Regions from separate parts of the Xanthobacter versatilis genome, predicted to be linked through region 2. Evidence: predicted binding sites of a transcription regulator. Region 2 holds the regulator's gene; the other holds the start of a gene.
The links. Region 2 encodes PhoB, which activates phosphate uptake and scavenging genes when phosphate is short. Its sites were predicted from a motif close to TGTCATNNANCTGTCAT; they were not measured.
Positions count from the first base shown of each region.

Region 1 (15,801 bases), on a different contig from region 2:
GTCATGGCGAAGCCCGCCGCCATGCCCTCGAAGCCGTGCCAGGCCGCGCCGGGGGTCAGGTGCCAGAAGGCGGGGTTGGTGGCGAGGAGATCGGTGGCGACGCTTTCCCACGGCACCTCATGCACCGCGCCGGGGCTCGACACGTCGGGGATGGCCACCCGGTCCGGCACGAACGGCTCGAAGAACCAGCGGCGCTCGGGGCGAAGCTCCTTCTCCTCGAACTCGCGGCGCACGGCTCGGATCTTCTTCCTGAGCTCGATGCCGAGGCGGATGGTGTCGTCCCACAGCACTTCACCGGACCGGCCCTTCATCATCTGCGCGCCCACGTCGAGGGAGGCGAACAAGGGATAGAAGGGCGAGGTGGAGGCGTGCTGCATGAAGCTCTCGTTGAAGCGCCGGTGCTCCACCCGCCGCTTTTGGCCGGTGATGTGCCGGTCCTTCATGTGGATCTGGGAGGCCTGCGAGAAGCTCGCCAGCTGCTTGTGGGTCGACTGGGTGGCGATGATGCCCGGCGCATCGGGGCCGAGATCGGCAAGGCCCATGGCGAAGCGCCCGGCATAGAGCGGGTGGAACTTCATGAAGCCCGCCCACGCCTCGTCGAACAGGATGTAGTCGGCGAGGTGGCCGATGGCCTTGAGGATCATCTCGGCATTGTGGATGGTGCCGTCATAGGTGCACTGCTCCACCACCGCCACCCGGAACGGGCGCGGTTTCTGCCACGCGTCCGGATCCTTCACCAGGGGATGGGTGCGGATGCGCTCGCGCAGGGCGGTCTCGTCCAGCGCGGCGAAGTCCATGGGGCCGATGAGGCCATGGGCGTTGCGCACGGTGGGCACATAGACCGGGATGCCGCCGGATATCATCAGCGCGCCGTGGTGGGCGGCCTTGTGGTTGTTGCGGTCGAACAGCACCAGGTCGCCGTCGGTGACGAGGGCCGAAAGCGCAACTTTGTTGGAGGTTGAGGTGCCGTTGAGGACGAAATAGGTCTTCTCGGCGCCGAAGATCTTCGCCGCCTCCTTCTGCGCCGCCAGCGCCGGGCCCTCGTGGGTCAGGAGGTCGCCGAGGTCGAGCACGGAATTGTCGAGGTCGTCGCGGAACACCGCCTCGCCCAGATGCTCCATGAACACCCGGCCGATGGGGCTGCGGGAATAGAACACGCCGCCATTGTGCCCGGGGCAGGTCCACAGCTGGTTGCCCTCTTCGGCATAGTCCACCAGCGCGCCGAAGAAGGGGGTCTTCAGCGTCTCGGCATATTGCTTGAGCCGGCTGATGAGGTTCTTGGCGATGAAGGCGGGGGTTTCCTCGGAGAGGAAGACGTAGCCGTCGATGAAGTCCAGCACCTCCACCGGCACATCCTCGAAGCGCTTGCGGCGGATCAGCAGGATGATGGGGAAGTCGAGGCCGCGTCGGCGCATCAGGTTGATGAGGGCGGCGGTCTTGCCCTCCAGCCCCTTCTTGCCCCAGTCCACCAGCATGCAGCCGATGGCGGCATCGGTCTGCACCGCGATCTCGGCGTCTTCGAGGTTGCGGGCCTTCACCACCTCGAAGCCGGAACGCTCGATCTCCGCGACGATCTGGTTGTAGCGGGCGCCCTCCAGATCCTCGGCGTCGAACACCGGGGTCGCGAACAGGAAGTTGAATCGCTTGAAATAGTCCATGTGGGGCACCCGATCTGATCCGGCGGGAGATGTCGACTCCTTCCGTGACAAGCGGGCGACAGAAGTGTGGCCATCCTCCGTCCGCCCCCGCTCCTGCCCCTGCGGGAGACAGGGCGTTCCCCGGCGGGAGATCAGCTGCCGAGATAAGCCGCCCGCACGTGCGGATCGTCGATCAGCTCAGCGCCGGTGCCGGACTTCACGATGCGGCCGGCCTCCAGCAGATAGGCGTAGTCGCACAATTCCAGTGCCGCGAAGGCATTCTGCTCCACCAGCAGCACGGTGGTGCCGGCATCGCGGATGGAACCGATGATGGCGAACATCTGCTCCACGATGTTGGGCGCGAGCCCGAGCGAGGGCTCGTCGAACAGCACCAGCCGGGGGCGCGACATGAGCGCCCGGCCGATGGCCAGCATCTGCTGCTCGCCGCCGGAAAGGGTGCCCGCCATCTGCGCGCGCCGCTCGGCGAGGCGCGGGAAGGTGGCGTAGATGCGGGCGTAGTCGTCCCGGAGGGCGGCATCGCTCGGGCGCAGATAGGCGCCCATGGCGAGGTTGTCGGCGACGCTCATGTGCGGGAACACCCGCCGGCCTTCCGGGCAATGGGCAACGCCGAGGCGCAGCATGCGCTGCGGGCCGGCGCGGGTCACGTCGTCCCCCTCCAGCCGGATTGCGCCGCCGCGTGCCGGAACGAGGCCCGAGATGGAGCGCAGGGTGGTGGATTTGCCCGCCCCGTTGGCGCCCACCAGCGCGACGAGCTGGCCCTGGCCGACGGTGAGCGAGATGCCCTTCAGCGCCGCCACCTGCCCATAGCCGCAGACGAGATCGGAAATCTCAAGCATGGACCGGCTCCTTATGCTCCAGCTTGGCGGCGCTCTTGCCCAGATAGGCCTCGATCACCTTGGGATCGGCGCGGATCGCCGCCGGCGGGCCTTCCGCGATCAGGCGTCCGTAATTGAGGCAGACGATGCGGTCGGAGACTTCCATCACCATGGGCATGTCGTGTTCCACCAGCAGGATGGTGACGCCCTCGTCCCGCACCTTGCGGATGAGCCGCACGAAGCCCTGGGTCTCGGAGGCGTTCATGCCCGACACCGGCTCGTCCAGCAGCAGCATCTTCGGCTCCACCGCCAGCGCCAAAGCGAAGCCTACCAGGCGCTGCTCGCCGTAGGACAGCGATCCCGCCTTCTCGTCGGCGCGGGCGGCAAGGCCCACGAGGTCGAGGATGGCGTCGGCCCGCTCGCGCACCGCGGCTTCCGCGCGCCGGCCGCGCGGGGTGGGAAACAGGCGGTCGAGGAGCGCCACGTCGCCATGGCGGTTGAGGCCGATGAGCACGTTGTCGCGCACCGTGTCGTCGGCAAACACGCTGGTGCGCTGGAAGGTGCGGGCCAGGCCCAGCCGCGCGATCTCGTTGGGCCGGGTCTGGGAGAGGTCCTGCCCGCGAAACAGCACCCGGCCCTGGGTTGGCTTCAGGAAGCCGGTCATGATGTTGAAGGCGGTGGTCTTGCCGGCGCCATTGGGGCCGATGAGGCTCACGATCTCGCCTGCGTGCACGTCGAAATGCAGGTCGGCGATGGCGGTGAGGCCACCGAACCGCATGCCCACATGCTCCACATTGAGGATGGCCATGCCCGCAGGATGGCTCATGGGCGTGCTCTCACGCGTGCTCATGGGTTGGCTCCCGCTTTGGCGCTCTTTGCCGCGATCTTGGCCTCGGCGGCCGCAGGCCCGCGGCGGAGGGCGAGGCTCTCCAGAGCCGGCACGATGCCCCGCGGCATGAGGAACAGGATGGCGATGAGGATGGCGCCGTAGACGATCCATTGCGCTTCCGGCGCCATCACCGGCCGCAGCGCCACCGGCAGCAGGCCGAACAGGATGCCGCCCACCAGCGGGCCGGCCAGCGTGCCCTTGCCGCCCGACACCACCATGATGACCATGGTGACGGTGTAGGAGAACAGGAACACGTCGGGATCGATGATGCGGATGTAATGGGCATAGAGGCTGCCCGCCGCCCCGGCCATGGCGGCGGAGATGGTGGCGGCCACGGTGAGGGTGCGGGTGGCGTTGATGCCGAGGGAGAGCGCGAGGGATTCGTTCTCCTTCAGCCCGCGCATGGCCCGGCCGAAGCGCGAGGCCACCAGCCGGGCGATGACGAGGTAGCTCACCGCCGCCACCGCCAGCACCAGGTAGTAGTTCTGCATCTTGGAGCGCAGCGCCACGTCGCCGAGGCCGGGCACCGGCAGCACCATGTTGGGGATGGCGGTGAGGGCGAGCGGGCCCTGCGTCAGCTCCACCCAGTTCAGCGCCACCAGCCGCACCACCTCGGCGAACGAGATGGTGACGATGACGAAATAGGCTCCCCGCACCCGGAACGACAGCCGGCCGATGAGATAGCCGCACAGTCCCGTAAGGCCGACGGCCAGCACGAAGCCCATCAGCGGCGATCCGCCCTCGTGGGTCACCCGCAGGCCGAACGGCAGGCTCACGTCGAAGCCCAGCGCAGTAAGCGCGCTCACATAGGCGCCGATGCCGAAGAAGGCCACGTGCCCGAGGCTGAGCTGTCCGGTGAAGCCGAGCAGCAGGTTCAGGCTCATGGCGCAGATGGTGAGGATGCCCGTGATGATGAGGGCATTGAGCAGGTAGGGATCCTTCAGCCCGAGCGGAACCAGGGCGAAGACCACGAGGAAGAGGGGGGCGATGAAGCGCGTCATCCGATCCGCTCCGCGCGGGCGAACAGGCCGGTGGGCTTCACCAGCAGCACCGCGATGATGATGAGGAAGCCCATGGCGTCGCGATAGCCCGAGGAGATGTAGCCGGCGCCCAGCTCCTCGGCGAAGGCGAGGATGAAGCCGCCGATGGTCGCCCCGGAGATGGAGCCGAGCCCGCCGAGGATGACGATGGCGAAGGCCTTCACAGCCGCCAGCTCGCCCATCTGCGGGGTCACCACATAGACCGGCCCCAGGAGCGCCCCGGCCGCCGCCGCCAGCGCCGAGCCGATGGCGAAGGTGGCGGTGTAGATGAGGGAGACGTTCACTCCCATCAGCGCCGCAGTGTCGTGGTCCTGGAAGGTGGCGCGCATGGCGCGGCCGAGCTTGGTGCCGTTGATGGTGAAATAGGTGATGGCGATGAGGGCGACCGCCGCCGCCAGCACGAACAGGTTCACGTAGGACAAGGACACCGGCCCGATGACCAGCGGCTGTGCCGGGAACGGGGTCGGCACCGCCTTGGCGACGCCGCCGAAGATCCAAAGCGTGCCCGACTGCATGATGATGCCGGCGCCGATCATCACCAGCATGGTGGTGTCGATGTCGGAGCGGCGCAGCGGCCGCAGCAGCGTGAATTCGATGAAGGCCCCGAGCAGCAGGCCCGCCACCAGCGCCACAGGGAGCGCGACGAAGAAGTTGAGGCCCAGCGCCACCGCCGCCAGATACATGGCGTAGCCGCCAAAGGTGTAGAGCGCGCCGTGGGTGAAGTTCACCACGTTCATGATGCCGAAGATCAAGGTGAGGCCGATGCCCAGCAGCGCATAGGTGCCACCCAGCACTAGCGCGTTCAGGATGTGTTGCAGCAATTGGTCCATCTGGCCTGTCCGTCTGGCATTCGAGGCGGTGCGGCCTTGCGGGCCACGGAAGCGGGAAACCTAGAGAGGGGAACCGGGAGCGGGGTGAGGGAAGGTTTGCGATCAGGGCAGTTGACGGCACCCGATCCCCCACCCCGGCGCCCCCGCGCAAAGGCGGGGGAAGCGCCGGTCGAGGGCGGGCATCAGCCGCCGAGCTGAACCTGCTTCACCTTCCCGTCGGTGATCTCGATCAGGTACACGTTGGGCTTCGACTGGCCGCTCTCCTTGCCGGCCGGGCCGCTCTTGGCGAACTTGATGGGGCCGTTGAGGCCCACCATGTCGACCTTCCAGAAACCCTTCTGGATGGAGGCGGGATCGGTGCCGCCGCCGGCCGCGATGGCAGCCGCCACGGTGCGGATGCCGTCATAGCCGCGGAAGCTCTCGGTGGCGCCGGCAAACTCGAAGCCGCGCTTCTTCCACTCGCCGAGGAAATAGGCGGTGGCCTCGGGGTTCGGGGTCTTCTCCGGCCACCAGGGCAGGAAGGTGGTGAGGTGCATGGTGTTGTCGGCCGCAGGTCCCGCCTGGGCGATGATCTGGTCCGGGTTCTGCGAGCCGCCGGTGGTGATGACGCGCTTCTTCAGGCCGAGGGCGGCCATCTGCTTGAACAGCAGGGTCAGCTGGTCAACGGCGCTGGTCACCATGATGGTGTCGGCATCGGAGGCCTTCAGCTTGGAGAGCTGGGCGCTCATGTCCTGGGCCGACTGGTCCATGGTCTCGGTCAGGCCGACCTCCACGCCGTTGGCCTTCAGCATCTTGGAGAAGTCAGCCGCGGCGCCGCGACCCCAGTCATTGTTGATGACGAGGAAGTCCACCTTCTTCAGCCCGAGCTTCTTGGCGATGGGCTCGAACGCGTCGGCCTCCACCGAGGACGGCGGCGAGATGCGGAAGATGAAGGGATTGCCGGAGGTGGTGATCTTGCCGGAGGAGGAGGTCTCCACCAGCATGGGCACCTGGTATTCCTCCAGCTTCGGCATGGTGGCCAGCGTCAGGCTGGAGCCCCAGGAGCCCATCAGCACCGGCACCTTGTCGGAGGTGATGAGCTTTTCCGCCACCGAGGCAGCCTCGGTGGGGTTGCTCTTGTTGTCCTCGATGACGAGCTCGATCTTCTTGCCAAGCACGCCACCCTTCGCGTTGATCTCGTCGGCGGCGATCTTGGCGCCGTTCACCACATAGGTGCCGGAGGCCGCGAAGGCGCCGGTGAGGGGCTCGTTGACGCCGATCTTGATGGTGTCGGCGGCCATCGCCGTGCCGGCGAGGAGGCTGAAGGCGAGGGCCGCGAGTGTCGTCCTGCGCGAAATCATCATGATGGTCTCCAGTCTCATTGGGCAGTCAGGGTCAGGAAGCGGGGCGGATGCGGCGCCACAGGGCGCCGAGCCGTTGGGAAATCAGGGCTGTCAGCAGCTTGAGCGGGTTGAGGCCGGGGCCTGTCGCCGCCGGCGCCGGCGCGCCGGAAAGGCGGGCCTCAAGATTTGCGGCGAAATCGGCGATGAGCCGGCCCGCCACCTCGCGCACGAGGCCCGGCCGGCCGAACTGGGCGAGCGGGCCCTTCAGCGTGTAGCCCACGCTGAGCGCCACCCGGGCCGAGCCGGGTGTCGTCCCCGGCAGGACGCGATAGCGGATCTCGCCCTCGGTGCGCGAGCGGCCGTCCCCTCCGGCGCCGTGGATGGTGCCGCTGGAGGTGGCCTCGTCGCGGCGGATGCGCGCGGTGCCGCGGAAGGTGGTGCCGATGGGGCCGAGCTTCACCCGCATGCCGCCTTCCACCAGATCGGCGGCCGGCCTGGCGTCGATCACCGCGCCCGGCAGGCAGGCTGCCACGTCCTCGATCCTGCCGAAGAAGGCGAACACGTCGGCGGGTGGGAACGGTACCTCGAAGCCCTGCTCGAAACTGTTGGCGGGGATGAAGTTTTCGCCGACGGTGAGTGGAGCCGCAGCCGGCGCTGCGAGGGCGGCCACGGTCGCCAGTGGAACGGCGATTGCCGTCGCCCCGCCGGCCCGCGCGCCCACCGGCCCGAGCCGCCGTTCGGCCGTAAGCGGGCCGATGCCCTGCGCCCGCCGCGCGGCGATGACCGAGGCCACCGCCTTGACGATGCCGGCATAACCCGTGCAGCGGCACAGGTTGCCCGCAAGACCGAGGCGGATGCGCGCCTCGTCCGCTTCCGGCAGGCGCAGCACCAGGTCGCGGGCCGAGACCAGCATGCCCGGCGTGCAGAAGCCGCATTGCAGGGCGTGCTCACGATTGAAGGCGGCGCGCAGCTCTGCGGTCACCGCGTCATCGTCGAGCCCCTCGATGGTGACCACGTCCGCGCCCTGGCAGGCGGCGGCAAACGAGATGCAGGCGCGGGCCGGCTCGCCGTCCACCAGGATGGTGCAGGCGCCGCAAACCCCATGCTCGCAGCCAATGTGGGTGCCGGTGAGGTTCAGCGTATCCCGCACCAGATCAGCGAGATTGGTGCGCGCTTCCGCCGTCGCAGCGACGGAGCGGCCGTTGAGGGTGAGGGTGATCATGGGCGAGGCGCCAAGGGCTGTGCCTTCCGGCCGGGGCAGGGCGTTCATGCGGCGCTCCGCGTCTCGGTGAAGAGGTTCGCCGCCTGCGCAGCGGCGCGGCGCAGCACCTCCACATGCACGTGGCGGTCGACCGCATCGTCCATGCCGGCGGCGGTGAGGGCGGCGTCGGCGGCGGCTGCGTCGAAGCGGGCGGCAAAACCGGCATCGATGCGGCCGCCAAAGAGGAAGCCGGCATCGGGGAAGACGAGGGGCGGGGCGTCGATGGCGCCCATCAGCGCGCGACAGGTTCCCGCTGCCGGGTCCACCAGCACGGCGCCGATGGCGTGGGCGAACTCGCCCACCTTCCGGCAGTGCTTCACATAGCCGAAGCGCGCGGAGGCGGGCACCTTGGGCACCCGCACGGCGACGAGGATTTCCCCGGCCGCCAGTGCGGTCGAAAGAGCGCCCGTGAAAAACTGCGCCAGGGTGAGGCGCCGGGTGCCGGCAGGGCCGGCGATCTCCACTTCGGCGCCGAGGGCGGACAGGGCATTCACCCAGTCGGCTGCGGGGTCGGCATGGGCAAGGCTTCCGCCCATGGTGCCGCGATTGCGCACCGCGCGATAGGCGATGCCGCCCGCCACCCGGCGCAGGATGTGCGCGCCCACATCCGGCACGCGCCCGTCTTCCACGTCCGCATGGGTGACGAGGGCGCCATAGACCATGTGGCCCGGCTCCTCGCGCACCGTGCGCAAGGCCTCGATGCCGGTGAGGTCCACGATCAGATCGGGCGCGGCGAGGCGCAGGTTCAGCATGGGGCCGAGGGACTGAGAGCCGGCCATGGCCTTCGCCCCGTCGCCGCCGGTGGCGAGGAGAGCCGTGGCACCGGCGATGTCGCGCGGACGTTCCAGGCGGAAGGGCGCGGGCTTCATGCGGCGCTCCTGCCGTTGGCGCGGGCCGCAAGCACGCTCTCGACGATGCGGCGCGGGGTGACGGGCGCGCGCAGCATCTCGCTTCCCAGCGGGCGCAGCGCGTCGTTGATGGCGTTGGCGATGGCCGCCGGCGGCGCGATGGCACCGCCTTCGCCGATGCCCTTCACGCCGAATGTCGTGTAGGGCGAGGGCGTTGCCATATGATCGATGAAGGGCAGGGGCACTTCCGGCGCGCCGGGCAGCAGATAGTCCGCCAGCGTCGATGCGAGCGGCTGGCCGGAGCTGTCGAACGGCATTTCCTCGTAAAGCGCCGTGCCGATGCCCTGCGCGAGGCCGCCGAGGATCTGCCCGTCCACCACCATGGGGTTCACCAGCGTGCCGCCATCTTCCACGATGACGTAGTCGAGGATCTCCACCTCGCCCAGCTCCGGATCCACCGCCACCACCACCGCATGGGCGGCATAGCTGAAGGTGCCACTGTCGCGCTGCGGCTTGTAGCCGGCGGTCACTTCCAGCCCGTGGGGATCCACGTCCGCCGGCAGGTCCTGCGGGCGGCGGTACCAGGTATGGGCGATCTGGCTGATGGTCACATCGCCCGCCGGGCCGACCACGCGCCCGTTTTCGAGACGCACCTGATCCACGGGCGCCTGCAGCATGTGGGCGCCGATGCGCCGGACACGCTCGGCGAGTTCCGTGCAGGCGGTGGCCACCGCCCCGCCCGCCATCACCATCACCCGCGAGCCCCAGCTTCCCGTGGAATAGGGAGTCATGGCGGTGTCGCCGTGCACCAGCCGGGTGCGGGCGACGGGAATGCCGAGGATTTCGTGCGCCACCTGGGCCAGCGTGGTCTCCAGCCCCTGGCCGTGGGAATGGGCGCCGATGCGCAGTTCCAGCCCGCCGTCGGGGGTGAGGCGTGCGCCGGCCTGCTCGTGGCCGGGCACCATGGGAATGCCCCAACCGGAATAGACCGAGGTGCCGTGCGCCGCCTGCTCGCAATAGATGGAGAGGCCGAGGCCGATGCGCCGGCCATCCGCCTCGCCCGCCGTCTGGCGCGCGCGCACCGCCTCCACCTGGATGGCATCGAGGGCACGATGGAGCGCCTGCGGATAATCGCCGCTGTCGAAATGCTTGTTGGTGATGTTGTCGAACGGCATCTGCTCGGGCCGCACCAGGTTCTTCAGCCGCACCACTTCGGGGGCAAGGCCCAGCTCCGCAGCCAGCGCATCCAGCGCCACTTCCAGCGCGAAGCACACGCCGGTGCGCGCCACGCCGCGATAGGGCAGGATCGGGCACTTGTTGGTGGCCACCGACCAGGTGCGGCAGCGGTAGGCGGGAAAGTCGTAGGGGCCGGGCAGGATGCTCGCCACCTGCGCGGCCTCAAGGCACGCGGAGAAGGGATAGGCGGAATAGGCGCCGCTATCCACGCTCGCCTCACAGTCGATGCCGCGCAACGTCCCGTCGCGCTCGGCATAAAGCGTGATCTCGTAGTGGTGTTCGCGGCAATTGGCGTTGGCGGTGAGGTGTTCGCGCCGGTCTTCCAGCCAGCGCACCGGGCGGCGCAGTTTCTGCGCCAGCCAGCCCAGGCAGACCTCCTCCGCCAGCAGGATGGCCTTGTAGCCGAAGCCACCGCCCACATCCGGGGAGATGATGCGGATCTGGCCTTCTTCCATCGAGAGGCATTCGGAGAGGCCTGAGCGCACGATGTGCGGCATCTGGCTGGCGGTGTGCACCACCAGCTGGTCGCTGCGGTGGTCGAAATGGATGATGGCGCCGCGCCCCTCGATGGGGGCCATGCATTGGCGCGCGGTGGAAATGGTGCGCGAGACCTTCACCGGCGCGTCGAAGGCGGCCTCGATATTGATGTTCACGAGGCTTTCGAGGAAGACGTTGTCGCCCCAATGCTCGTGCACGAGGGGGGCGCCGGGCTTGCGCGCCTCCAGCATGTTGTGGAGGGCGGGCAGCTCCTCGAGATCCAGCTCCACGCGGGCGGCCATGTCCTCGGCCTCGGCGCGGGTGTCGGCGACGCATATGGCGATCAATTCGCCCACCTGCCGCACCTTGCCGAGGGCCAACACCGGCTGTTCGGACACCTTGAAGCCCGGCAGGCCGGAGACGGCGCGGATGGGCTTCACCCCGTCGAGATCGGCGGCGGTGAAGACGCGGCCCTTCAGGTCGTCCGGCACGTGGATGGCGCGGATGCGGGCATGGGCCAAAGGGCTGCGGACGAAGGCCACGTCCTGCATGCCGGTCATGCGGATATCGGCGATAAACTGGCCGCGCCCGCGCATCAGCCGGTCGTCTTCCTTGCGGGGAAGACGGGCGCCGACGCCTTCGTGCATCTGGGTCTCACTCATGCGGCGGCTCCCGGCATCAGGTCGAGGGCGGCGCGCACCAGCTGGCCGTCGGGGCGGCGCAATTCGTCGAGGATGGAGAAGTGGTTGGCGCCGGCGATGGGCAGCAGCGCTCCTGGCGCATGGGCCGCCGTCCGCCGGGCGGCAAGCGCACGGGAGTCTTGCACCAGCGCCGGCAGTTCCGCCGTGCCGTAGGCGATGGCCAGCGGCTTTTGCGACGGCGCATGGCGCAGCGGCGACAAGGTCGCGATTTCCGCATCCGACAGGTCGAGCGGACCATTCAGGAAGGTGTCGCGGATCGGCGCCAGCTCATAGACGCCGGACACCGCGAGGCCGGCGGTGACGGCCGGATGGTCCAGCTGCATCACCGCGAGCTGCGCGCCGGCCGACCAGCCGGAGATCACCAGCGGCCCGGTGATGCCATAGGCCGCGCCATCGCGGGCAATCAGATTCAGCGCCGCGCCGATCTCCGCCACGATCTGGCCGAGGCGCGCCTCGGGTGCCAGCGTGTAGCCGGGCATGGCCACCGACCAGCCGTGGGCGAGAGGCCCCTGCGCATAATGAGCGAAGGCCTCGCGGGTGTTGCGCTGCCAATATCCACCATGGATGAAAACGAGGCACGGCGCGCCCGCCCGGCCGGGATAAAGGTCGAGCTTCTGTCGCGCGCCGTCGCCATAGGGGATGTCGAGATGGGCGCGCGCCGTGGCGCGAAATTCCGCCGCCGCGAGGTCGCGCGCCGCCACCCACGCCGCGCTGTCGGGCACCGCGGCGTTGTTATTGTAGGCGGCATCCCGCTCGGCCTGGGACAGGGTATCCCAGATCGCCTGCGGGGCCGGAGCGGCGGCCGCGCTCACGCCGCCACCGCCTGGGGCAGGATGGGGGCCCTGGCATCGAAACGCTTGCCGGCGCGCAGGCAGAAGGCGGGGGTGAGCAGCCGCTCGGCGATCACCTTGGTGTCCTCGTTGTCGCGCAGCAGGAAGCGGCCGCGATGGTCGTCCAGCACCGAGACATCGGCGGCATAGCCCACCTTCAGCGCGCCGATGCGATCGGTGAGGCCGATCATCTTCGCCGGGTTGCTGGTGACCATGGGCACCACGTCGGCGAGCGACAGGCCGAGGGCCATCATGGAGCTCATGGCCTGGGTCAGGCTGAAGCGGGCCTGGCCCTTGAAGGGGTGGTTCTCGTCGTCATAGTGCTCCGCCGGGGTGCCGGCGGGGGGCGGCACATGGGTGTTGTAGCCATGCATGTCCGCACCCAGCGTGTGGGGCACGACGCCGGCGGAAATGGCTTTTTTCGCAAGGCGGTAGGAGAAGTGGCTGCCGTGGCCCACATCCACCTTCAGGCCGCGGTCGAGGGCGGCGCGGATGACGTGGTGGACCTCGCCCTGCTGGTTCACGAAGCCGCCGGGATGGCGGGTGAAGGGGTGGGCCAGCACGTCGCCTTCCTTCAGCAGCGGGATGACGCGCTCCAGGATGGTGTCGGCGTCCTCGCCGTTGGCGCCGCTCTCGGGCAGGCCCCACAGGGTGCCGAAATGCACATAGAGCGGGAGTTCGGCACGGCGGGCGATCTCCGCTGCCATCTCCATCACCCTGATGCCCCAGCGGGCGAAGCCGCCGATTTCCGCATGGCCCTTGATGCCGCGCACCAGGTCGCGGTTGGCGATGGCCGAGCGCACGGTGGCGTCGATATCGACACATTCGGGGCTGTACAGGTTCGGGTAGTAATGGCCCTCGAGCCCGCCCACCAGATAGGCCGAGAGGAAGGCGTAGATCCGGGTATCGGAAGGTTCGGCGATGAACTTCCGGAACCCCGGCAGGGTCATGCAGGAGGGGCCGCCCTGGTCGATGACGGTGGTGACGCCGGAGTCGACCCCCACCATATCCGGGTTCAGGCCGAAGCGGCCGGTGACGTACTGGTAGACGTGGCCATGGGTGTCGATCATGCCCGGCAGCACCAGCTTGCCGGAGACATCGATGACCTCGGCCGCGCCCGACGGCAGGATGGTGGGTTCCACCGCCGCGATGCGACCATCGCGGATCGCCACGTCAAAGGTGCCGTCGATGCCGGAGGCAGGGCAGATGACGTGTCCGCCCTTGAGGAGGATATCGTAGCCCGCGGGGTCAGCCATCTGGATCTCCGTCCATGTCTGCGCGACTGGCGCGCTGCATTGAAAAAGCGAAGTATGCTTCGTATTTTGGTTATGCATGCCGTATGCCAGAGTTTGATCTGGATCAAAAATGCGACCGGCAGGGGTGCCTGAGGGGAATGTGGCTGTGACGAAATCTCAAGCAAACTCAGATGCCTACAAGGCGGGGCCGGAGAGCCACTCGGACGGGGGGTGGCCGCTGTCGGACCGGCCCGGCTTCCTCGCCCGGCGGGTGCACCAGATCCATGTCAGCCTGTTTTCTGAGCTGTGTGCCCCATTTGGTGTGACGCCGGTGCAGTACAGCCTTTTGTCCGCTTTGGCGGGGCGGGAGTCGGCGGACCAGACCACCCTCTCGCGCATCGTCGCGCTGGATCGCACCACCACCACCGGCGCCCTCAAACGCCTTGAGGCGCGTGGCCTGGTGCGCCGCGGAACCTCGGCCACCGACCGCCGCTCCCAGAGCTGCGCGCTGACCCCGGAGGGGCGGCGCCTGCTGGAGGAGATGGAAGCCCTGGCCCGAAAGGCTCACGCCGCCACCGTCGACATGCTCAGCCCAGAGGAGCGGACTCAATTCATTGAGATCATGAAGAAAATCGTTGCAGCGCACGGCGGGCGGCAGACGTCTTTCGATCTGCTCTAATTATGGGCAGGTCCCTGTCCATGGAACAGGCGCCCAAAGGGTGGGCAGTCGCCGGCCGGCCCGCGCTCGGGGCCTCAGAAGGCCGGCAGGCCGTCAAAGACCAGCTTTAGGCCCACCGCCGCAAGGATGAGGTAGATGATGCCGAAGAAGCGGTCGGCCGGCACCCGCCGCACCAGCTGCACGCCGGCAAAGGTGGCGATGATCGCCACCGGCAGCAGAACCGCCGAGGTGGCCAGGTTCGCCCCGGTGATCTGGCCGAGGGCGAGGAAGAACGGCACCTTCACCCAATTGACCACCGAGAAGAAGGCGGCGGTGGTGGCCGCGAACTGCTCGGGCGCGAGGCGGGGCCGGCGCAGCAGGTAGATCATCATGGGCGGGCCGCCGGCATTGGCGATCATGCTGACGAAGCCCGCCACCGCGCTCCACAGGGCCGCCGAGCCCGGCCCGGCTTCGCCCGCCGGGCGCTTGCGCCGCTTCGACACGGCATGGCGGGCGGCCTCGGCGATGGAGAGCAGCCCGATGCCCAGCGCCACCGCCTGGTCGGAAACGGACGCCGCCAAAAGGTAGCCGATGACGATGCCCACCACCGCGGCCGGCAGGGTGCGGCGCAGCTCGGCGACGCTCCAGCGCCGCCAATAGGCATAAAGGCTCACCACGTCCTGCACGATGAGCACCGGCAGAAGGATGGCGGCGGCCTGAATCGGCGACATGGCCAGCGCCAGGATGGGCTGGGCGAGCACCGACAGGCCGGTGAAGCCCCCCTTCGACATGCCCACGAGGATGGTCGCCGGCACCGCCGCCGCATAGAACACCGGATCGACGATCACGCCCGCTCTCCCGCTGAGGCGGGGAGGGATAGACCCCTCCGGCCGTTTCCGCCAGAGCGCGGCGGCCGCAAGCGGTGGGGCTCCGGGCCGACGCTGGCTCAGCCTGAAGGTCTGCTGCTTCGACCGGGCACGGTGGGACCCTCCTCCCGCCCGAAGCCAGATGTTTCCGGCTTTGGTCCTTGGGAACTGAACTTGCGCGCCGGGGGGCGGCCTGGTGCTGTGCACAAGCAGGGACACACCCGCCCTCCCGCCGGTTTTCTTCGGCGCGGGACGCTCATATGATTGCGCACCATCTCCCGCGATCCGCGCCATGCCCTCTTTCCTGATGGACCGACTGGTGAAGCCCGCTGCCCTTGCCTTGAGCATCGCCGGCCTGCCGCTGGCGGCCGATGCCCGCACCGACCGTCCGGCCCTGTTCGTGGACGTGGCCACGCTGGTGCCGGACGCCGTGTTCGACGTGCGTTATTTCAGCTCGGACAATTTCGTCGGCACGCGGGTGGACGGCTACGGCGCCGCGCGCTGCTTCCTCACCCGCCCGGCCGCCGAAGCGCTGGCCGCCGTGGCGGCGGAGGCGAAGGCCGCCGGGCTTGGCCTGCGCCTGTTCGATTGCTACCGCCCCGCCCGCGCGGTGGCGCACTTTGCCCGCTGGGCCAGCGATCTCGCCGACACCCGCACCAAGGCCGCCTTCTATCCCGACGTGGATAAGAAGGACCTGTTCGCCGAAGGCTATATCGCCGCCCGCTCCGGCCACTCGCGCGGCTCGACCCTGGACCTGACCCTGTTCGATCGCGCCACCGGGGCCGATCTCGACATGGGGACCCCCTTCGACCTGTTCAGCCCGCGCTCGTGGCCGGGCTCGGATGCGGTGACGAGGGCGCAGAAGGCCAATCGCGACCGGCTCGCCGGCTTCATGGCGCGGCACGGCTTCCAGCCGTTCGACAAGGAATGGTGGCACTTCACCCTGAAGGCCGAGCCCTTCCCCGACACCTATTTCGATTTCCCCATCGAATAGGCGGGCGGCGCGGCGCTCACGCCAATGGCCCGTGAGCTTTGCTCATGGACCATTGGTCAAGCCCGCGCGGCGCTTGAGCGTAGCCACTCGGCATCGGTCAACGACCGATGCCGATGGTTTTAGTTCGGGGAGATTTCCTCC
Region 1 covers NZ_JBAFVB010000012.1:21,818-37,618, forward strand. Annotated here, with positions in the region: gene V5F66_RS19380 (Orn/Lys/Arg family decarboxylase) at 1-1,658, opposite strand, end outside; gene V5F66_RS19385 (ABC transporter ATP-binding protein) at 1,790-2,494, opposite strand; gene V5F66_RS19390 (ABC transporter ATP-binding protein) at 2,487-3,323, opposite strand; gene V5F66_RS19395 (branched-chain amino acid ABC transporter permease) at 3,320-4,363, opposite strand; gene V5F66_RS19400 (branched-chain amino acid ABC transporter permease) at 4,360-5,232, opposite strand; gene V5F66_RS19405 (ABC transporter substrate-binding protein) at 5,415-6,575, opposite strand; gene V5F66_RS19410 (xanthine dehydrogenase family Fe-S subunit) at 6,607-7,824, opposite strand; gene V5F66_RS19415 (FAD binding domain-containing protein) at 7,821-8,684, opposite strand; gene V5F66_RS19420 (xanthine dehydrogenase family protein molybdopterin-binding subunit) at 8,681-11,038, opposite strand; gene V5F66_RS19425 (alpha/beta hydrolase) at 11,035-11,889, opposite strand; gene V5F66_RS19430 (amidohydrolase/deacetylase family metallohydrolase) at 11,886-13,163, opposite strand; gene V5F66_RS19435 (MarR family winged helix-turn-helix transcriptional regulator) at 13,303-13,821, shown strand; gene V5F66_RS19440 (sulfite exporter TauE/SafE family protein) at 13,896-14,648, opposite strand; gene V5F66_RS19445 (M15 family metallopeptidase) at 14,959-15,660, shown strand; gene V5F66_RS19450 (hypothetical protein) at 15,780-15,801, opposite strand, start outside.
Region 1: a site for PhoB is predicted at 1,703-1,719, ahead of V5F66_RS19380 (Orn/Lys/Arg family decarboxylase). Genes of this name have one in related genera too.

Region 2 (15,801 bases):
CGAAGACAATTCGGCCCTTTCCAACGCCATCCTCGACGCCCTGCTGCCACCGCGCTTCCAGCGGCCGGTGCCGCTCGCCCCGCAGCAGGTGGACCCGGCCATGGATGCGGCCCGCTACACCTTCGTGATCAACTTCCCGCCGGACTTCCAGTCGGACGTTCTGGCCGGGCGCGCGCCCTCGGTGCAGTTGCTCATCGACGCCACGTCCCTGATGCAGGCGGGCCTCGGCGCCAACGACATCTCCGCCATCTTCCAGGAAGAGGTGAACCGCTTCGTGCTGCGGCATTCGGAGGGGGTGGCGAGCCCGGTGGAGCTTCAGGTCCGCGTCGCCTTCAACCAGGGGCTGGAATCCTCCTGGTTCACCGGCACCATGGGGCTCATCACCAACATCACCATGCTCTCGGTGCTGCTGGCCGGCGCCGCCCTGATCCGCGAGCGCGAGCACGGCACGCTGGAGCACCTTCTGGTGCTGCCGGTGCACCCGTCCGAGATCATGCTGGCCAAGATCCTCGCCAATGGCGCGGTCATCCTCGCCGGCTCCGCCTTCAGCATCGTGGCGGTGCTGAAATGGGGGCTCGGCATGGGGATCGCCGGCTCCATCCCGCTGTTCCTCGCGGGGACGGCGCTCTACCTGTTCTTCACCGCCTCGCTCGGCATTTTCCTCGGCACCCTGGCCGGGTCCATGCCGCAGTTCGGGCTATTGTTCTTCCTCACCGTGCTGCCCATGAACATGCTGTCCGGCGGCTTCACACCGCTGGAGAGCATGCCGCAATGGCTGCAGGTGGTGATGCAGGCCTCGCCCTCGACCCAGTTCGTGGCCTTCGCCCAGGCCATCCTCTATCGCGGAGCGGGGATCGAGACGGTATGGCCGCGCTTTGCGGCCACCTTCGGCATGGGCGTGCTGTTCTTTGCCGTGGCGCTGGCGCGCTTCCGCGTCTTCCTCGCCGCCCAGCAATAGGAGACGGGCGGCAGCCCCGCTCAGATGTAGTCCACGAACGAGGACAGGGCTTCCCGCGAGAGATCGCGCATCTGGGCGAGGGTGTAGGTGTCGAGCACGGTGCCGATGGCGTCGCGCACCTGCACCATGAGCATGCGCACCTCGCAGGTGGCGACATCGCAGTCCTCGCACTGCTCGTAGGCGTTGCGGCTGGCGCAGGCGAACGGCGCGAGCGGTCCGTCGAGGGCACGGATCATCTCGCCGACCACGATTTCCTCCGGCGCCCTGGCGAGGCGGTAGCCACCCAGCTTGCCCTTCTTGGAGGACAGGAAGCCGGCGTTACGCAATTCGCCAAGGATGACGTCCAGGAATTTCTTCGGGATGTTGTTGGCCTCGGCGATGTCGGCCACCTGCGTGGACGCACCGGGCGGAAGGCGGGCCAGGTGGACCGCCGCCTTGAGACCATACTTACCTTTTTTCGTCAGCATGCTGGGCCCTCTTTCGGGCTTATGCGGATGTGCGAAGCCTCAGTCAACCGGCAGGCGCGTGTAAAACCGGGGCGCGAAAGGCCGGGGCGGCGCATCAGTCCTCCTGCGGGCCGTCCTTCAACTCGTGGCGGGCCATGAGCGGAGCCTGGGCCATGGCGAAGGCAAAGGTGAGCGGGAGGTAGCCGAAGGTCTTGAAGGCCACCCAGGTATCGGTGGAGACCGAGCGCCACACGATTTCGTTCAGCACCGCCATGACCAGGAAGAACACCCCCCAGCGGATGGTCAGGACGCGCCAGCCCTCCTCGGTGAGCTTCACCATGCCGTCGAACACGTAAGGCAGCAGCGGCTTTTTAAAATAGAGCCCCCCCAGCAGCAGCACGCCGAACAGGGCATTCACCATGGTGGGCTTGAGCTTGATGAAGTGGTCGTCCTGCAGCCACAGGGTGAGGCCGCCGAACACCATCACCACCAGCGCCGACACCAGCGGCATCACCGCAATGCGCCGCGCCAGCACCCACATTGCGAGCAGCGCCGCCAGCGTCGCCACCATGAACACGCCGGTGGCCACATAGATGCCGCCATAGCCGTTGGCGGCGAAGAACAGCACCAGCGGGCCGATTTCGAGGCCGATCTTGAGCCAGGGGCTCATCTTGGGACGGGCGGGTGCGGTGGATTGCGTCATGACCGGGCCGGTGGGAGGAAGGTGCGCGCCGGATGACCGGCATCGCGCGTTCCCCCATGTGGCGCCTGCAGGCGCCACAATCAAGAAGCTCGGCGCCCGTGGACGCACCTTCGGACCACTTTCGGCGGGTTACCGCAGCGGCCCGAGGCAGGCCGTCAGCTCCGGCCCCTCCCTGGGCACCCGCGCCTGGAGCCGGGATGCGAGGCGTTCCACGCCGGCGGAAGGGTTGCCTGCATCGCGCCGCCGGGGGTTGGGCAGCATCACCGCCAGCAGGGCCGCCTGCCGCGCATCTACCCGCGCCGCGGGGATGCCGAAGGCCCGGCGCGCGCCCGCTTCCACCCCGAACTCCCCGTTCGGGCCCCATTCGGCGATGTTGAGATAGATCTCGATCAGCCGTCTTTTGCTCACCACCAGGTCCAGCCACAGGGCCAGCGGAATCTCGAACGCCTTGCGGATCAGCGCCCGCCCCGGCCACAGGAACAGGTTCTTGGCGATCTGCATGGGGATGGTGGAGGCGCCGCGGGCGTCGTCCAGTTCGTCCGCCTTGTCGATAGCGGCGCGCATCTCGTCGAGGTCCACGCCCCAATGGCTGCAGAAGCTCGCATCCTCCGAGGCGATGACGGTGCGCACCAGCGCCGGCGACATCTGCTCGATGGGGGTCCAGACCCGCTCCACCCGCTTGCCCTCAACCCACCGCAGCAGCATGAGCGTGGAGACCGGGTTGACCACATTGTAGGCAATGGACAGCATCAGCGGGATCGCGGCGAGGGCCAGCATCACGCGCAGCACCAGAGCGACCATCAAAAACCTCCCTCGCCCGTCGGGCGCGGCCAATCGGCTTGACCCGGCCTTCTGGTTGGGGCACCCGGTGGCCCCCGTCAACGGCGCGCCCGGCCCGGGCGTTCCCTCCCGCCCCGTTTGTGGCCCGCAGGCGTCGGCCCGCAGGTTCTGGCCCTTTTGCCCCAAGGTGACCCGATCGTGACCTTTTCCCTCAAGGACCGGCTCGACGCCTCCGCCGCGGCCACCGAGGCCCGCCTCGCCCTCGCCCTCGCCGACGCCGCGCTCCCCGGCGAGCGGCTACGGCCCGAGCGGCTGATGGCCGCCATGCGCCACGGCGCGCTCGGCGGCGGCAAACGGCTGCGGCCGTTCCTGGTGATCGAAAGCGCGGCCCTGTTCGGCATCCCGGCCGATCAGGCGGTGACGGCCGCCACCGCCATCGAGTGCATCCATTGCTATTCCCTGGTCCATGACGATCTGCCAGCCATGGACGACGACGATCTGCGCCGGGGCCGGCCCACCGTGCACCGGGCCTTTGACGAGGCGACCGCCATCCTCGCCGGCGACGGCCTGCTCACCCTCGCCTTCGACCTTCTGGCGGGGGAGGATGCCCATCCCGATCCGGCCGTGCGCATCGCACTGGTGCGGGCGCTGGCCCGCGCTTCGGGCATCGGCGGCATGGTGGGCGGGCAGATGCTGGATCTCGCCGCCGAGGGCCGCTTCTCGGGCGGCACCCCCCTCGCCCTGGCGGAAGACGCCATCCGCGACCTCCAGGCCATGAAGACCGGCGCGCTTTTGGCGGTTTCCGTCGAGGCAGGCGCGCTTTTGGGTGGCGCCACGGCGGACGAGCGCACGGCGCTCCTGGCCTATGGCCGGGCGCTGGGCGCCGCCTTCCAGATCGCCGACGACATCCTCGACGTGGAGGGCACCGCCGAGGAGGTGGGCAAGAAGGTGGGCAAGGACGCCGCCGCCGGCAAGGCGACCCTGGTCTCCCGCCTCGGCCTGCCCGCCGCCCGCACCCTGCTCGACCGGCTGGTGGCGGATGCGTCCGCCGCCCTCGCCCCCTTCGGCGCGCGCGGCGCGGTGCTGGCCGAGGCCGCCTTGTTCGTGGCCAACCGGCGCAACTGAGTTTCCGCGTTACCGTGCGCCCGTTCCGCGCGCGATCATGTGACGGGAACGCCCATCAGGCCGGTTCAACCGGGGCCGTTCCGGCTTTATGGTCACGTCCGAGACGGACAGGGCCGGACCATCGTGATGAACCGCCGCAAACTGCTCGCCCGCGGGGCCGCGCTGGCCGCGGTGCCCCTCGCCGGCCCCTATGCCGCCCTGGGGCAGGGGGCGGAGTCCGATGTCATCATCATCGGCGCCGGGGCGGCAGGCATCGCCGCCGCCCGCCGCGTCGCCGAGGGCGGGCACAGCTATGCGCTGATCGAGGCCTCCGGCCGGGTCGGTGGCCGCGCCTTCACCGACACCACCATCTTCGGCGTCCCATTCGATGTGGGCGCCCACTGGATCCACACCCCGAGCCTGCATCCCCTGTCCGCCTTCGGCCGGGCGGCAGGCCTCGACCTCTATGGCGCGCCCGACTACGGCCGCCTGTTCATGGATGGCGCCGAGGCGGGCGAGAGTGACAGCTCGGATTTCTTCGCCGCGGTGAAGCGGGGCGAACGCGCCATCATCGCCACCGGCGAGGCGGGGCGCGATGTTGCTGCCGGCCGGGTGCTGCCGAACCTCGGCAACTGGGCGCCGAGCGCGCGCTTCGCGCTGGGGCCGTTCTCCTGCGCCAAGGAGCTGGACCAGGTCTCCACCGTTGATTTTTCAAGGTCCGAGGAGAAAGACGAGGACGAATTCTGCCGGCAGGGCTTCGGTACCCTGGTGGCCAAGCTCGCCGCACCGCTCAGCGTGCGCCTCGGCACCGCCGCCCGGACCGTGGACCTTGATGGGCGCCTGGTGTCGGTTGCCACCGATCGCGGCACGCTCAGGGGCCGGGTGGTCATCATCGCCGTGCCGCCCAGCGTGATCGCGGCCGGCAAGCTGCGCATCCTGCCCCGCCTGCCGGAGCGCGTCCGCACTGCGGTCGAGACCGTTACGCTCGGCACCTACGACCACATCGCCTTCGATCTGCCGGGCAACCCCGCCGGGCTGAAGGCGGATGAACTCATCTATTTCAAGGTGGAGGGGCCGCGGGCCTACGGCCTGCTTGCCCGCATCAACGGCGGCAGCCTCCACAGCCTGGAAGTGGCCGGCGCCGTCGCCGAGGACCTCGCCAACAGCCCGCCGGAGGCCGCGCACGCCTTCCTCCTGGAAGCTCTGACCCATGAGTTCGGCGCCCGCACCGCGGCGAAGGTGAGCAAGGTGCACGCCACCCGCTGGAGCCGCGAGCCTTGGGCGCTCGGCGCCTTCACCTGCGCCCTGCCCGGCTACGCCCACATGCGCCAGGCCTTCATGGAGGTCTTCTCCGACCGCATGATCTTCGCCGGCGAGCACGCCCATGAAACCCTGTGGGGCTCGGTGGGCGGGGCCTGGCTCTCCGGCGAACGGGCGGCCAGGCAGGCACTGGGCGTGCTGGGGTAGGCCCGCCGCCGGAGGGCCAGGACCGATGGCGCGGCGCCGAGGCCCCCCTCCCCCGCGCGCGCGGGCCATGCTAGCGTCCGGCCCGTGACCGATCCGCGCCTTTCCCCCCTCACCCGCCGTGCCTTCCTTGCCGGAGGCGCCGCCCTCGGCGCCCTCCCGCTGGGCGTCACCCGCGCGCTTGGCCAGCAGGGCGAGGCGGATGTCATCATCATCGGCGCCGGCGCCGCCGGCATCTCCGCCGCGCGGCGCATCGCCGAGGCGGGACGCTCCTACGTGCTCATCGAGGCGACGAACCGGGTGGGCGGGCGCACCGTCACCGACACCGCCGTGTTCGGCGTGCCCCTCGACCTCGGTGCGGCGCGGCTCAACATGCCGGCGGCCCGCCCCATGGCCGCCTATGGACGGGCGGAAGGGCTCGACATCGTCCGTGCCCCCGAGGGCGGCCGGCTCTATGTGAACGGGCGCGAGGCCCGCGATACGGACTACGAGGCCTTCGTCGCCACGGTGCGCCGCGCCGAGCGCGCCATCGGCGCCGCCGGCGATGCCGGGCGCGACATGCCCGCTGCCCGCGCCCTGCCCGACCTCGGACCGTGGGGACACACCGCCCGCTTCGTGGTCGGGCCCATCGGCTGCGCCAAGGATCTCGATCAGGTCTCCACGGTGGATTTCGCCCGCGCCGAGGAGCGCGAGGGGGAGGAGATCTGCCGCCAGGGCATCGGCACGCTGGTGGCCCAACTGGCGCGGCCGCTGACGGTGCGGCTGGAGACGGTGGCCCGCAGCGTGGAACTGACCGGCCGCCTCGTCACCGTGCAGACCAACAAGGGCACCCTTCAGGGGCGCTCTGTCATCGTCGCCGTGCCGCCGAGCGTGATCGCCAGCGGCAGGCTGCGCATCCTGCCCAACCTCCAGCCGCGCTATCGCATGGCGGTGGAGAAGATCACCCTTGGCGCCTACGACCACATCGCCTTCCGCCTGCCGCGCAACCCGGCCGGCTTCGCGGCGGACGAGACCGTCTATTTCAAAGCCGACGGCCCGCGCGCCTATATGATGCGCGCCCGCATCGGCGGCACCGACCTCTATACGCTGGACGTGGCGGGCGACGTCGCCACCGGCCTCGCCAACGCCGCGCCCGAGGCGGCGGCAGCCTTCGCGAAGGAGGCGCTGACGCGGGAGTTCGGCGCCGACACCGCGGCGCGGATGGGCAAGGTGCACGCCACGCGCTGGAGCAAGGAGCCCTATGCGCTCGGCGCCTTCTCCTGCGCCCTGCCCGGCTACGGCAACATGCGCCGCGCCTTCATCGAGACCGTGGGCGGCCGCATGGTGTTCGCCGGCGAACACGCCCACGAGACCCTTTGGGGCACCGTGGGCGGCGCCTGGCTGTCAGGCGAGCGGGCGGCGCGGCAGGTGCTGGGGCTGATCGGGGTACGCTCGGGTTAGGAGAGCGCCGAGGCAGGCCATTGGGACCAATGGACCGGGGGGCGTGGCCGGGTTTGGAAAGAGCCGCCGCCACCCCCTCTCCCGCGTGCGGGGGAGGGTTGGGGAGGGGGCAGGCCCTCTCCCTCCTCACCGGTTGCACCAGGCAAAGGCACCGCTCGCCCCACCCTGCCCTCGCCCGCAAGCGGGACAGGGGGAGACCGGCGCTTCCCGCTCATCTCACCATCGTCGCCCTCCGGCTTGACCGGAGGGTTCATCTCGCCGCTTGTCCAAACCCCGGCCGCAGCATCCCGGCCGTTCCATGGACCCTCCGGTCAAGCCGGAGGGTGACGGCGCTCCCTCGTCGTAAGGCGCCGTCCCTCAATGGGAGCGGGCGAACATCTCGTTGAAGGAATAGCCGGCGCCACGGACGGTGCGGATGGGATCGGACTGGCGGCCGCGGTTGATGGCCTTGCGCAGGCGGCCCACATGCACGTCCACCGTGCGCTCGTCGATATAGACATCCTGGCCCCACACCCCGTCGAGCAACTGCTCGCGGGAGAACACGCGGCCGGGGCTCTGCATGAGGAATTCGAGCAGGCGGAACTCGGTAGGGCCGAGATGCACCTCGCGGCCGGCACGGTGGACCCGGTGGGTCTCCCGGTCGAGCTCGATGTCGCCGGCCCGCAGCAGGGTGGCCACGTGCTCCGGCTTGGCCCGGCGCAGCAGGGCGCGGACGCGGGCGAGCAATTCGGGCACCGAGAACGGCTTCACCACATAATCGTCGGCGCCGGTGGCGAGGCCGCGCACGCGCTCGGTCTCCTCGCCGCGGGCGGTGAGCATGATCACGGGCAAGCGCTCGGTCTCGGGACGGGTGCGCAGGCGCCGGCACAGCTCGATGCCGGACAGGCCCGGCAGCATCCAGTCGAGGATGACGAGATCGGGCACGCTCTCGCGCAGCCGCGTCTCGGCCTCGTCGCCGCGGCCGACGCTTTCCACGCCGTAGCCTTCCGACTCCAGATTATAGCGGAGCAGGAGGGTCAGGGGCTCCTCATCCTCGACGATCAGAATATGCGCCGGCACTGTCTATCACCTGTCTTCACTACTTCGGCCGCCCGACCCGGGTGGATCCGGATCGGGAGCAGCCATCACGTCCGCTCAGCCCATCAGGCCTGGGCGGAACGACCGGGAAAGGCCAGGGTGGTCTCGCTGGAAGCATCCGCCTTGGGACGGCTCTCCGGCAGGTTCTGGCCCGTGACCATGTAATAGACGATCTCCGCGACGTTGGTCGCGTGGTCGCCGATGCGCTCGATGTTCTTCGCGCAGAACAACAGGTGCGTGCACACGGAGATGTTGCGCGGGTCTTCCATCATATAGGTGAGGAGCTCGCGGAACAGGGACGTGTACATGGTGTCGATGGCGCCGTCGCGGCCCCACACTTCCACCGCCTTGGCCTCGTTGCGGGCGGCGTAGGCGTCGAGCACTTCCTTCAGCTGTTCCAGCACCAGGTCGGAGATGTGCTCCACGCCCCGCACCAGCTTGGCCGGATGATACTCGCCCTCGATGGCGATGACACGCTTGCCCACGTTCTTGGCCAAGTCGCCGATGCGCTCGAGGTCGTTGGCGATGCGGATCGCCGACACGATCTCGCGCAGGTCGTTGGCCACCGGCTGGCGCTTGGCGATGACGAGGATTGCGCGATCCTCGATCTCGCGCTGCATCTGGTCCACGGTGCTGTCGAGCAGCACCACCTTCTGGGCCAGGGCGCCGTCACGCTTGATGAGCGAGGACACGCCATCGGCCACCAGCCGCTCGGCGAGGCCGCCCATCTCCACCACCTTGCGGCCGATTTCCTTCAACTCCTGGTCGAAGGACGAAACGGTATGCTCCGGCATCGGAATGATCCTTCTCAAGCATTTTCCGGCGAAGCGGGCAAAGGCTCGCGTGACGAAAATGCACTAAAGCAAAAACAGGAGGCAGCGTCGCGGCGGACTGGCCGCAACGCTGCCTGAACCCTCAGCCGAAGCGGCCGGTGATATAGTCGCGCGTCTTGATCTCCTTCGGATTGGTGAAGATCACGTCCGAAGGCGCCACCTCGATCAGCTCGCCGAGATAGAAGAAGGCGGTGATGTCGGCGCAACGCGCGGCCTGCTGCATATTGTGCGTGACGATGACGATCGTGAAGTCCTGCTTCAGTTCGTCGATCAGATCCTCGATCTTCGAGGTGGAGATGGGGTCGAGGGCCGAGGTGGGCTCGTCCAGCAGGATCACCTCGGGGCGCACCGCGATGGTGCGGGCGATGCACAGGCGCTGCTGCTGGCCACCGGACATGCCGAGCGCCGAGGTGTGCAGGCGGTCCTTGGTCTCGTCCCAAATGGCGGCCTTGCGCAGGCACCACTCGACGCGCTCGTCCATCTGCGCCTTGGTGAGCTTCTCGTGCAGCTTCACGCCGAAGGCGATGTTGTCATAGATGGACATGGGGAACGGGGTCGGCTTCTGGAACACCATGCCGATGCGGGTGCGCACGATGGTGGAATCCAGCTCCTTGCCGACGATGTTCACGCCGTCATACAGCACCGCACCCTCGGCCCGCTGGCCGGGGTAGAGGTCGTACATGCGGTTGAACACGCGCAGCAGGGTGGACTTGCCGCAGCCCGAGGGGCCGATCATGGCGGTCACCCGCTTTTCCGGCACCTGGAAGTTGATGTTCCGCAGCGCATGGTTGCTGCCGTAGTAGAACTGCAGGTTCTCCACCTTGATCTTGGCGGGGGCCGCCAGCGCATCGGGGCGCGCGGCGACCGAGGAGGAGAGGTTGAAGGTGGGATCGACGGCTGAAGTCATTTTGGCCTCGCTTCGGAGGATGAATTCGGAAGGGTTCGGGTCCGCGGGAACCTAAGGGCGACCTAGTGGCTCCGCGCGAGGAACAGGCGGGACGCCACGTTGAGCACGAGCACGCCCACGGTGATGAGCAGCGCCCCGGCCCAGGCGAGCGAGACCCAGTCGTCGAACGGGCTGCCGGCAAACTGGTAGATGGCGATGGGCAGGCTCGCCATGGGCTTCGACAGGTCGGTCGACAGGGCGTTGTTGCCGAGCGAGGTGAACAGCAGCGGCGCCGTCTCGCCGGCCGCGCGGGCGATGGCGAGCAGGATGCCGGTGACGATGCCCGCCCGCGCCGCCCGCCAGGTGATGAACATGACCACCTTCCACTGCGGCGCGCCCAGCGCGAAGGCGGCCTCGCGCAGGCCCACGGGAACGAGGTTCAGCATGTCCTCCGTGGTCCGCACGATCACCGGGATCACCAGGATGGCCAGCGCCAGCGAGCCGGCCCAGCCGGAGAAGCCGCCGAACGGCACCACCAGCAGGGTGTAGATGAACAGGCCCACCAGGATGGAGGGCGCCGACAACAGGATGTCGTTCACGAAGCGGGCGGCGGAGCCGATCTTCGTGCCCTTGCCGTTCTCGGCGAGGAAGGTGCCGCAGAAGATGCCGATGGGCCCGCCGATGATGAGGGCGATGCCGATCTGGATCAGTGAGCCGACGATGGCGTTCAGAAGGCCGCCGTTCTGGCCCGGCGGCTTGGTGACCTGCGTGAACACGTTGAGGCCGAGGGCGGGCAGCCCGCGGGACACCAAGGTCCACAGGATCCAGCCCAGGAGGAAGATGGCGAGGACGGCAAAGCCCGTCGAGATCGCCTTGACGGTGGTGTCCTTGGCGCGACGCGCGGCGAGGGAGGCCATGATTGCCTGCTCCTTGATCAGTCGAGCCGCGAGCGAACGAGCGCCCGGGACAGAGCCAGCACGATGAATGAAATGACGAACAGGATGAAGCCGAGCTGCAGCAGCGAGGTCAGCTTCAGGGACCCGATCCCCGCTTCCGGGAACTCGTTGGCGATGGTGGAGGCGATGGTGGCGCCCGGCGCGAACAGGGAGGCCGACATGCGCGTGGCGTTGCCGATGACGAAGGTGACCGCCATGGTCTCGCCCAGGGCGCGGCCGAGGCCCAGCATGATGGCACCCACCATGGCCGTCTTGCCGTAGGGCACCGAGACGTTCTTGTAGACCTCGTAGGTGGTGGCGCCGATGCCGTAGGCGGATTCCTTCAGCATGGGCGGAACCGATTCCAGCGTTTCCACGAACATGGCAGTGATGAAGGGCAGGATCATCACCGCGAGGATGAGGCCGGCGGTGAACATGCCGGAGCCCAGCGGCGGGCCGGCGAACAGGGCGCCGATGATCGGCAGGTTGCCGATGGTATCGATCAGCGGCGGCTGCACATAGGCGGCCATCAGCGGGACGATGACGAAGAAGCCCCACATGCCGTAGATGATGGAAGGCACGGCGGCGAGCAGTTGCACCGCGACGCCGATGGGCCGCTTCAGCGGCTGGGGGGCGATCTCGGTGAGGAAGAAGGCGATGCCGAAGGAGAGCGGCAGGGCCACCACCACGGCGATGATGGCGCTGAACAGCGTGCCGTAGATCATCACCAGGGCGCCGTAATTCTCGGTCACCGGGTTCCACGCGGGCGACCAGATGAAGTCGAGCCCGAAATGCTTCAGCGCCGGCAGGCCGCCCTGGAACAGCTCGGCGATGATCAGGCCGAGCAGGACGAGGACGAAGATGCCGCTCGCCCACAAGAGGCCGACGAAGATCGGGTCGGAGATCCGGCCGGTCGCCTTCGCCTTGGTGATGGGCTGGACCGATCCAGACCCCATGCTATCCACCGTCGCGTCCATTGGATGCCTGTCCCCCGCGCGCCGCAGCCGGCGGCCTGATCCGAAGCCAGGGCTCAACGCGCTGTCGCGCCGCCCGTCATCTGGGTGCCGCCGCCCGCCCCACGGCGGAAGGAAACGCGCACCCAGTCAAGAAAGAAGCGCCGCCCCGGTGGGGGCGGCGCAGATGAGTGCCAGGATCAGAGGACGGGCTTGCCGTCCGGACCCTTGATCTCGCTCTTGAGGGCTTCTTCCACCTGCTTCACGACCGACTCGGGAAGCGCGATGTAGTGCATGCCCTCGGCGATCTCGGCGCCTTCCTTAGTGTAGGCCCACTGGAAGAACTTCATGACTTCGCGGGAAGCCTCGACGTTCTTCGGGTCCTTCGGCAGAAGGATGTAGGTGGGGCTGACGATCGGCCACGCCTCGGGGGCCGGGGCGTCGATCATGGACGCGGCGAAGTCCTTGGCGCCCTTCCAGTCGGCAGAGGCGGCGGCGGCCTGGAAGCCGGCCACTTCAGGGCTGACGAACTTGCCGGCCTTGTTCTGCAGCTGGGTCACCACCAGCTTGTTGGCGGCGGCGTAGATGAATTCCACGTAGCCGATGCCACCCTTGGTGTTCTTGACGGTGCCGGTCACGCCTTCGTTGCCCTTGGCGCCCGCGCCGGTGGGCCACTGGACCGAGGTGGCGGAGCCCACCTTGGACTTCCAGTCGGGGCTCACCGCCGAGAGGTAGGAGGTGAAGATCGAGGTCGTGCCCGAGGAGTCCGAGCGGTACACCGGCACGATGGCCGAAGACGGCAGCTTCACGCCGGGGTTGAGGTCCGTGATGGCCTTGTCGTCCCACTTGGTGATCTTGCCGAGATAGATGTCGGCGAGCACCGGGCCGGTCAGCTTGAGCTGGTTGGTGACGATGCCGTCGAGATTGACGGTGGCGACCACCGAGCCGATCACGGTCGGGAACTGGAGCAGGTTGTTGGAGGCGAGCTTCTCGCCGGGCACGGTGGCGTCGGAGGCGCCGAAATCCACGGTGCGGTTGATGATCTGGTTCTGACCGCCGCCCGAGCCAATGGACTGGTAGTTCAGCGTGCTGCCGGTCTTCTCTTTGAACTTCGCGCCCCAGGCCTGATAGACGGGGGCCGGGAAGGAGGCGCCAGCGCCGGTGAAATCGACGGCTTGAGCGCTGCCAGCGAACAGCGTGCCTGCCACGGCGATTGCGCCGAGTGCGGTGGTGAGCTTCACGGTAATTCTCCTTGCCAAATCCGCTGCCGGTCCAGGCCTGACGCCGGGGCAACATTGGGCTCGGGACTCTTAGCCCCGGTCAGCCAAGGTTCTATGACGACCGCGTGACACGGAGATGACGCTCTAAGCGGCTGTCTGCCCGCCATTTTTTTCCGGACCCGGCAAAGCGTCAAGGCGCACGCTGAAGGTTGCGCCTTCGCCCAGCACGCTATCGATGCCCAGCCGGCCCCGATGGCGGGCCACGATGTGCTTGACGATGGCGAGCCCCAGCCCCGTACCGCCCTGGTCGCGGCTCGCCGCCACGTCCACCCGGTAGAAGCGCTCGGTGAGGCGCGGCAGGTGCTCGGGGGGGATGCCGGGACCGAAATCGCGGATACTCACCACCGCCGTACCATTCTCGCGGAACAGGCGGACCTCGATCCTTTTGCCGGGGGCGCCATATTTCAGCGCATTCTCCACGAGGTTCTCGAACAGGCGGATCAGCTCATCCCGGTCGCCCAGCACCTCCAGCGGCACGGCGTCCTTCACCTGATCCAGCGTCACGCCGCGATCCCTGGCGAGGGGGGAGAGGGTGTCGCACACATGGGCGAGGATGCCGCCGAGATCGACCTTGGTCTGCGGCCGCACATGGGCGTTGAGCTCGATCCGCGACAGGGAGAGCAGGTCGTCGATGAGCCGCGACATGCGCCGCGCCTGAGCCGCCATGATGGCGAGGAAGCGCTCGCGCGCCGGAGCATCGTTGCGCGCCGGGCCTTGCAGTGTCTCGATGAAGCCGGACAGGGAGGCGAGCGGGGTGCGCAGCTCGTGGCTGGCATTGGCCACGAAATCGGCCCGCATCTGCTCCACCCGGCGCTGCTGGGTGAGGTCGCGGAAGGTGAGCAGCACCGCGTCCGGCACATCCGCCGCCCGCCGCCCGCCGGAGCGGATGCCGGCGTGGGCCTCCAGCCGCAGCGGCACCACATGGGCCTCCAGCCAGCGATCGAGCGGGATGCGCTCGGCGAATTCCACCCGCCGCGGCAGGCCGTCCTCGGCGGCGGCGCGCACCGCGTCCAGCACCTCCGGCACACGCACCACGAAGGACAAAGGATCACCCACCCGGGTGGTGCCGATGGCGAGGGTGAAGCGCTCGTTGGCGGTGATGATCTCGCCGGTGGCCGACAGCAGCAGGGCCGGCTCCGGCAGGGCGGCCACCACCGCCGCCGCCTGGGCATCGCCGCGCACTGGCGGCGCGGGCGGCGGGGGCAAGGGCGGCGCCTCCGGAAGGGCGGGGAGAGAAGGGATCTGAGGCAGGCTGAACAGGAGCGCCACCAGCAACGCCACCATGAGCGTGGCGAGCAGCGGATCGAGCGCGCCGAGGACCACCCCGGCGACGACGACCAGCGCCAGGGCGGCCACGAGGAGGAGCGACCGCCGACGTGGGCCTTGCTTCGCGCCTTGCTGCGTCGGGCTGCCCGCCGGGAGTGAAGCGGCATCGGGGGCCCCCGGCGTCGGCGCGCTCGACTCGGGTCCCTTCACCACGACGGCGCCAACCTCCGCTGCGCGCGCCTGAGCTTCAGCGGCCACCGGCTCCCGCCCGCCGCTGGCGCCAGCAGGCCCACCGCGGGGTGCCGCAGCGGGCTGGAGATCCATATCCCGCTCGGGTCCAGCCATCGCCATCCTCTTCGCGCCTCCCGGGCGTCTGTGTTGGGCGCCGTTCCGGCGCCAGCCGGGCGAATCGCCCTTTGGCGTCCGCTCACCTGAATGCTGGAGCCGCTCAACGAAGCCATTACGACAGCTTGCGCGTGATCGTAAGGAGATCCACAGCCGGCAAACCCACCGCCGGAGCGACGATGCCGGTGCGCCGGCACCAGAGAATGGCCAACCGACAAGCCATCGGATGGCTCCATTTGAGCACTATCATCGCTCCAAGGCACGGGTACGGCGCAGCGCGCCGGCTCTCGCCGGGGGCGGGCACCGCGATTCACCCTTTGGATTGAAACCCTTCCCTTTGCATCCAAAACCGATCGCGCCCCGGCCCCCATCTGCTATGAGGAGGTTCAAGCGGAGGACCCGACCATGCGACAGCCCCAATCGTGCCGGGCAACGCGGCACGGCCCCGTTGCGTTCACCGTGTCCGTCACCGCCGTTCTGGCCGGGACGCTGTTCGGACTGGGCGCGGCCTGCGCGGACCCGGTGCCGCTGCCGACGGTGGACTTCGCCCTGAGCGCCGACCTGCGCCGGGGCGGCAGCATGGATCTCGCCCACAGTCAGGGCCGGATGCGGGTGGAGATGACCAAGCCCAACGTGCCCGGCAGCATCGTGGGCATCATCGACCTCAGGGCGCGCCGCATGGTGGTGCGCACCCCCAACCTGCCCAACATGGCGGTGGAGATGGAGCTGCCGCCCGAATATGCCCTCGGCGCGCTCAGCGGCTCCGGCCTGCGGGTGGGCGAAAGCCAGGTGGCGGGCGAGGCCTGCGACCTGTGGAAGCTCGACGCCCCGTCCGGCGCGGTCGGTGGCGTGGCGCTGGGCCCCACCACCGCCTGCATCACGCCGGACGGCATCGCCCTGCGCACCGAGGTGGAGGTGCAGGGCAAGAAGCAGACGGTGTTCGAGGCGCTCAAGCTCACCCGCGCGCCGCAGGATCCCAAGCTGTTCCAGCTGCCGTCGGGGGTGCAGGTGATCAAGGTGCCGAAGGGCAAGATCGGCTCCGCCCTGGGGCTGCCCAACCTCGGCGCGCCGCTGCTCGATCTCGCGCCGAAACCCTGACGCCGGAAGCCGGGGCGGCTGCGCGGCGCCGTTGCCTCAGCCGAAGGTGAGGGCCACCGGCACGTGGTCGGAGGGCTTTTCCCAGCCGCGTGCGTCCTTCAGCACCGTCATGGCCCGCGCGGAGGGCGCGAGACTCAGGCTGGCCCAGACATGGTCCAGCCTGCGGCCGCGGTCGTTGGCGGTGTAGTCGGGCGAGCGGTAGCTCCACCAGGTGAAGAGCTTGTCCGTGGGCG
Region 2 covers NZ_JBAFVB010000015.1:57,842-73,642, reverse strand. Annotated here, with positions in the region: gene V5F66_RS21260 (ABC transporter permease) at 1-958, shown strand, start outside; gene V5F66_RS21255 (RrF2 family transcriptional regulator) at 979-1,425, opposite strand; gene V5F66_RS21250 (septation protein A) at 1,520-2,107, opposite strand; gene V5F66_RS21245 (biosynthetic peptidoglycan transglycosylase) at 2,237-2,908, opposite strand; gene V5F66_RS21240 (polyprenyl synthetase family protein) at 3,086-4,012, shown strand; gene V5F66_RS21235 (flavin monoamine oxidase family protein) at 4,139-5,458, shown strand; gene V5F66_RS21230 (flavin monoamine oxidase family protein) at 5,543-6,895, shown strand; gene phoB (phosphate regulon transcriptional regulator PhoB) at 7,253-7,954, opposite strand; gene phoU (phosphate signaling complex protein PhoU) at 8,038-8,766, opposite strand; gene pstB (phosphate ABC transporter ATP-binding protein PstB) at 8,888-9,712, opposite strand; gene pstA (phosphate ABC transporter permease PstA) at 9,775-10,608, opposite strand; gene pstC (phosphate ABC transporter permease subunit PstC) at 10,626-11,582, opposite strand; gene pstS (phosphate ABC transporter substrate-binding protein PstS) at 11,780-12,820, opposite strand; gene V5F66_RS21195 (ATP-binding protein) at 12,944-14,476, opposite strand; gene V5F66_RS21190 (hypothetical protein) at 14,876-15,568, shown strand; gene V5F66_RS21185 (exodeoxyribonuclease III) at 15,605-15,801, opposite strand, start outside.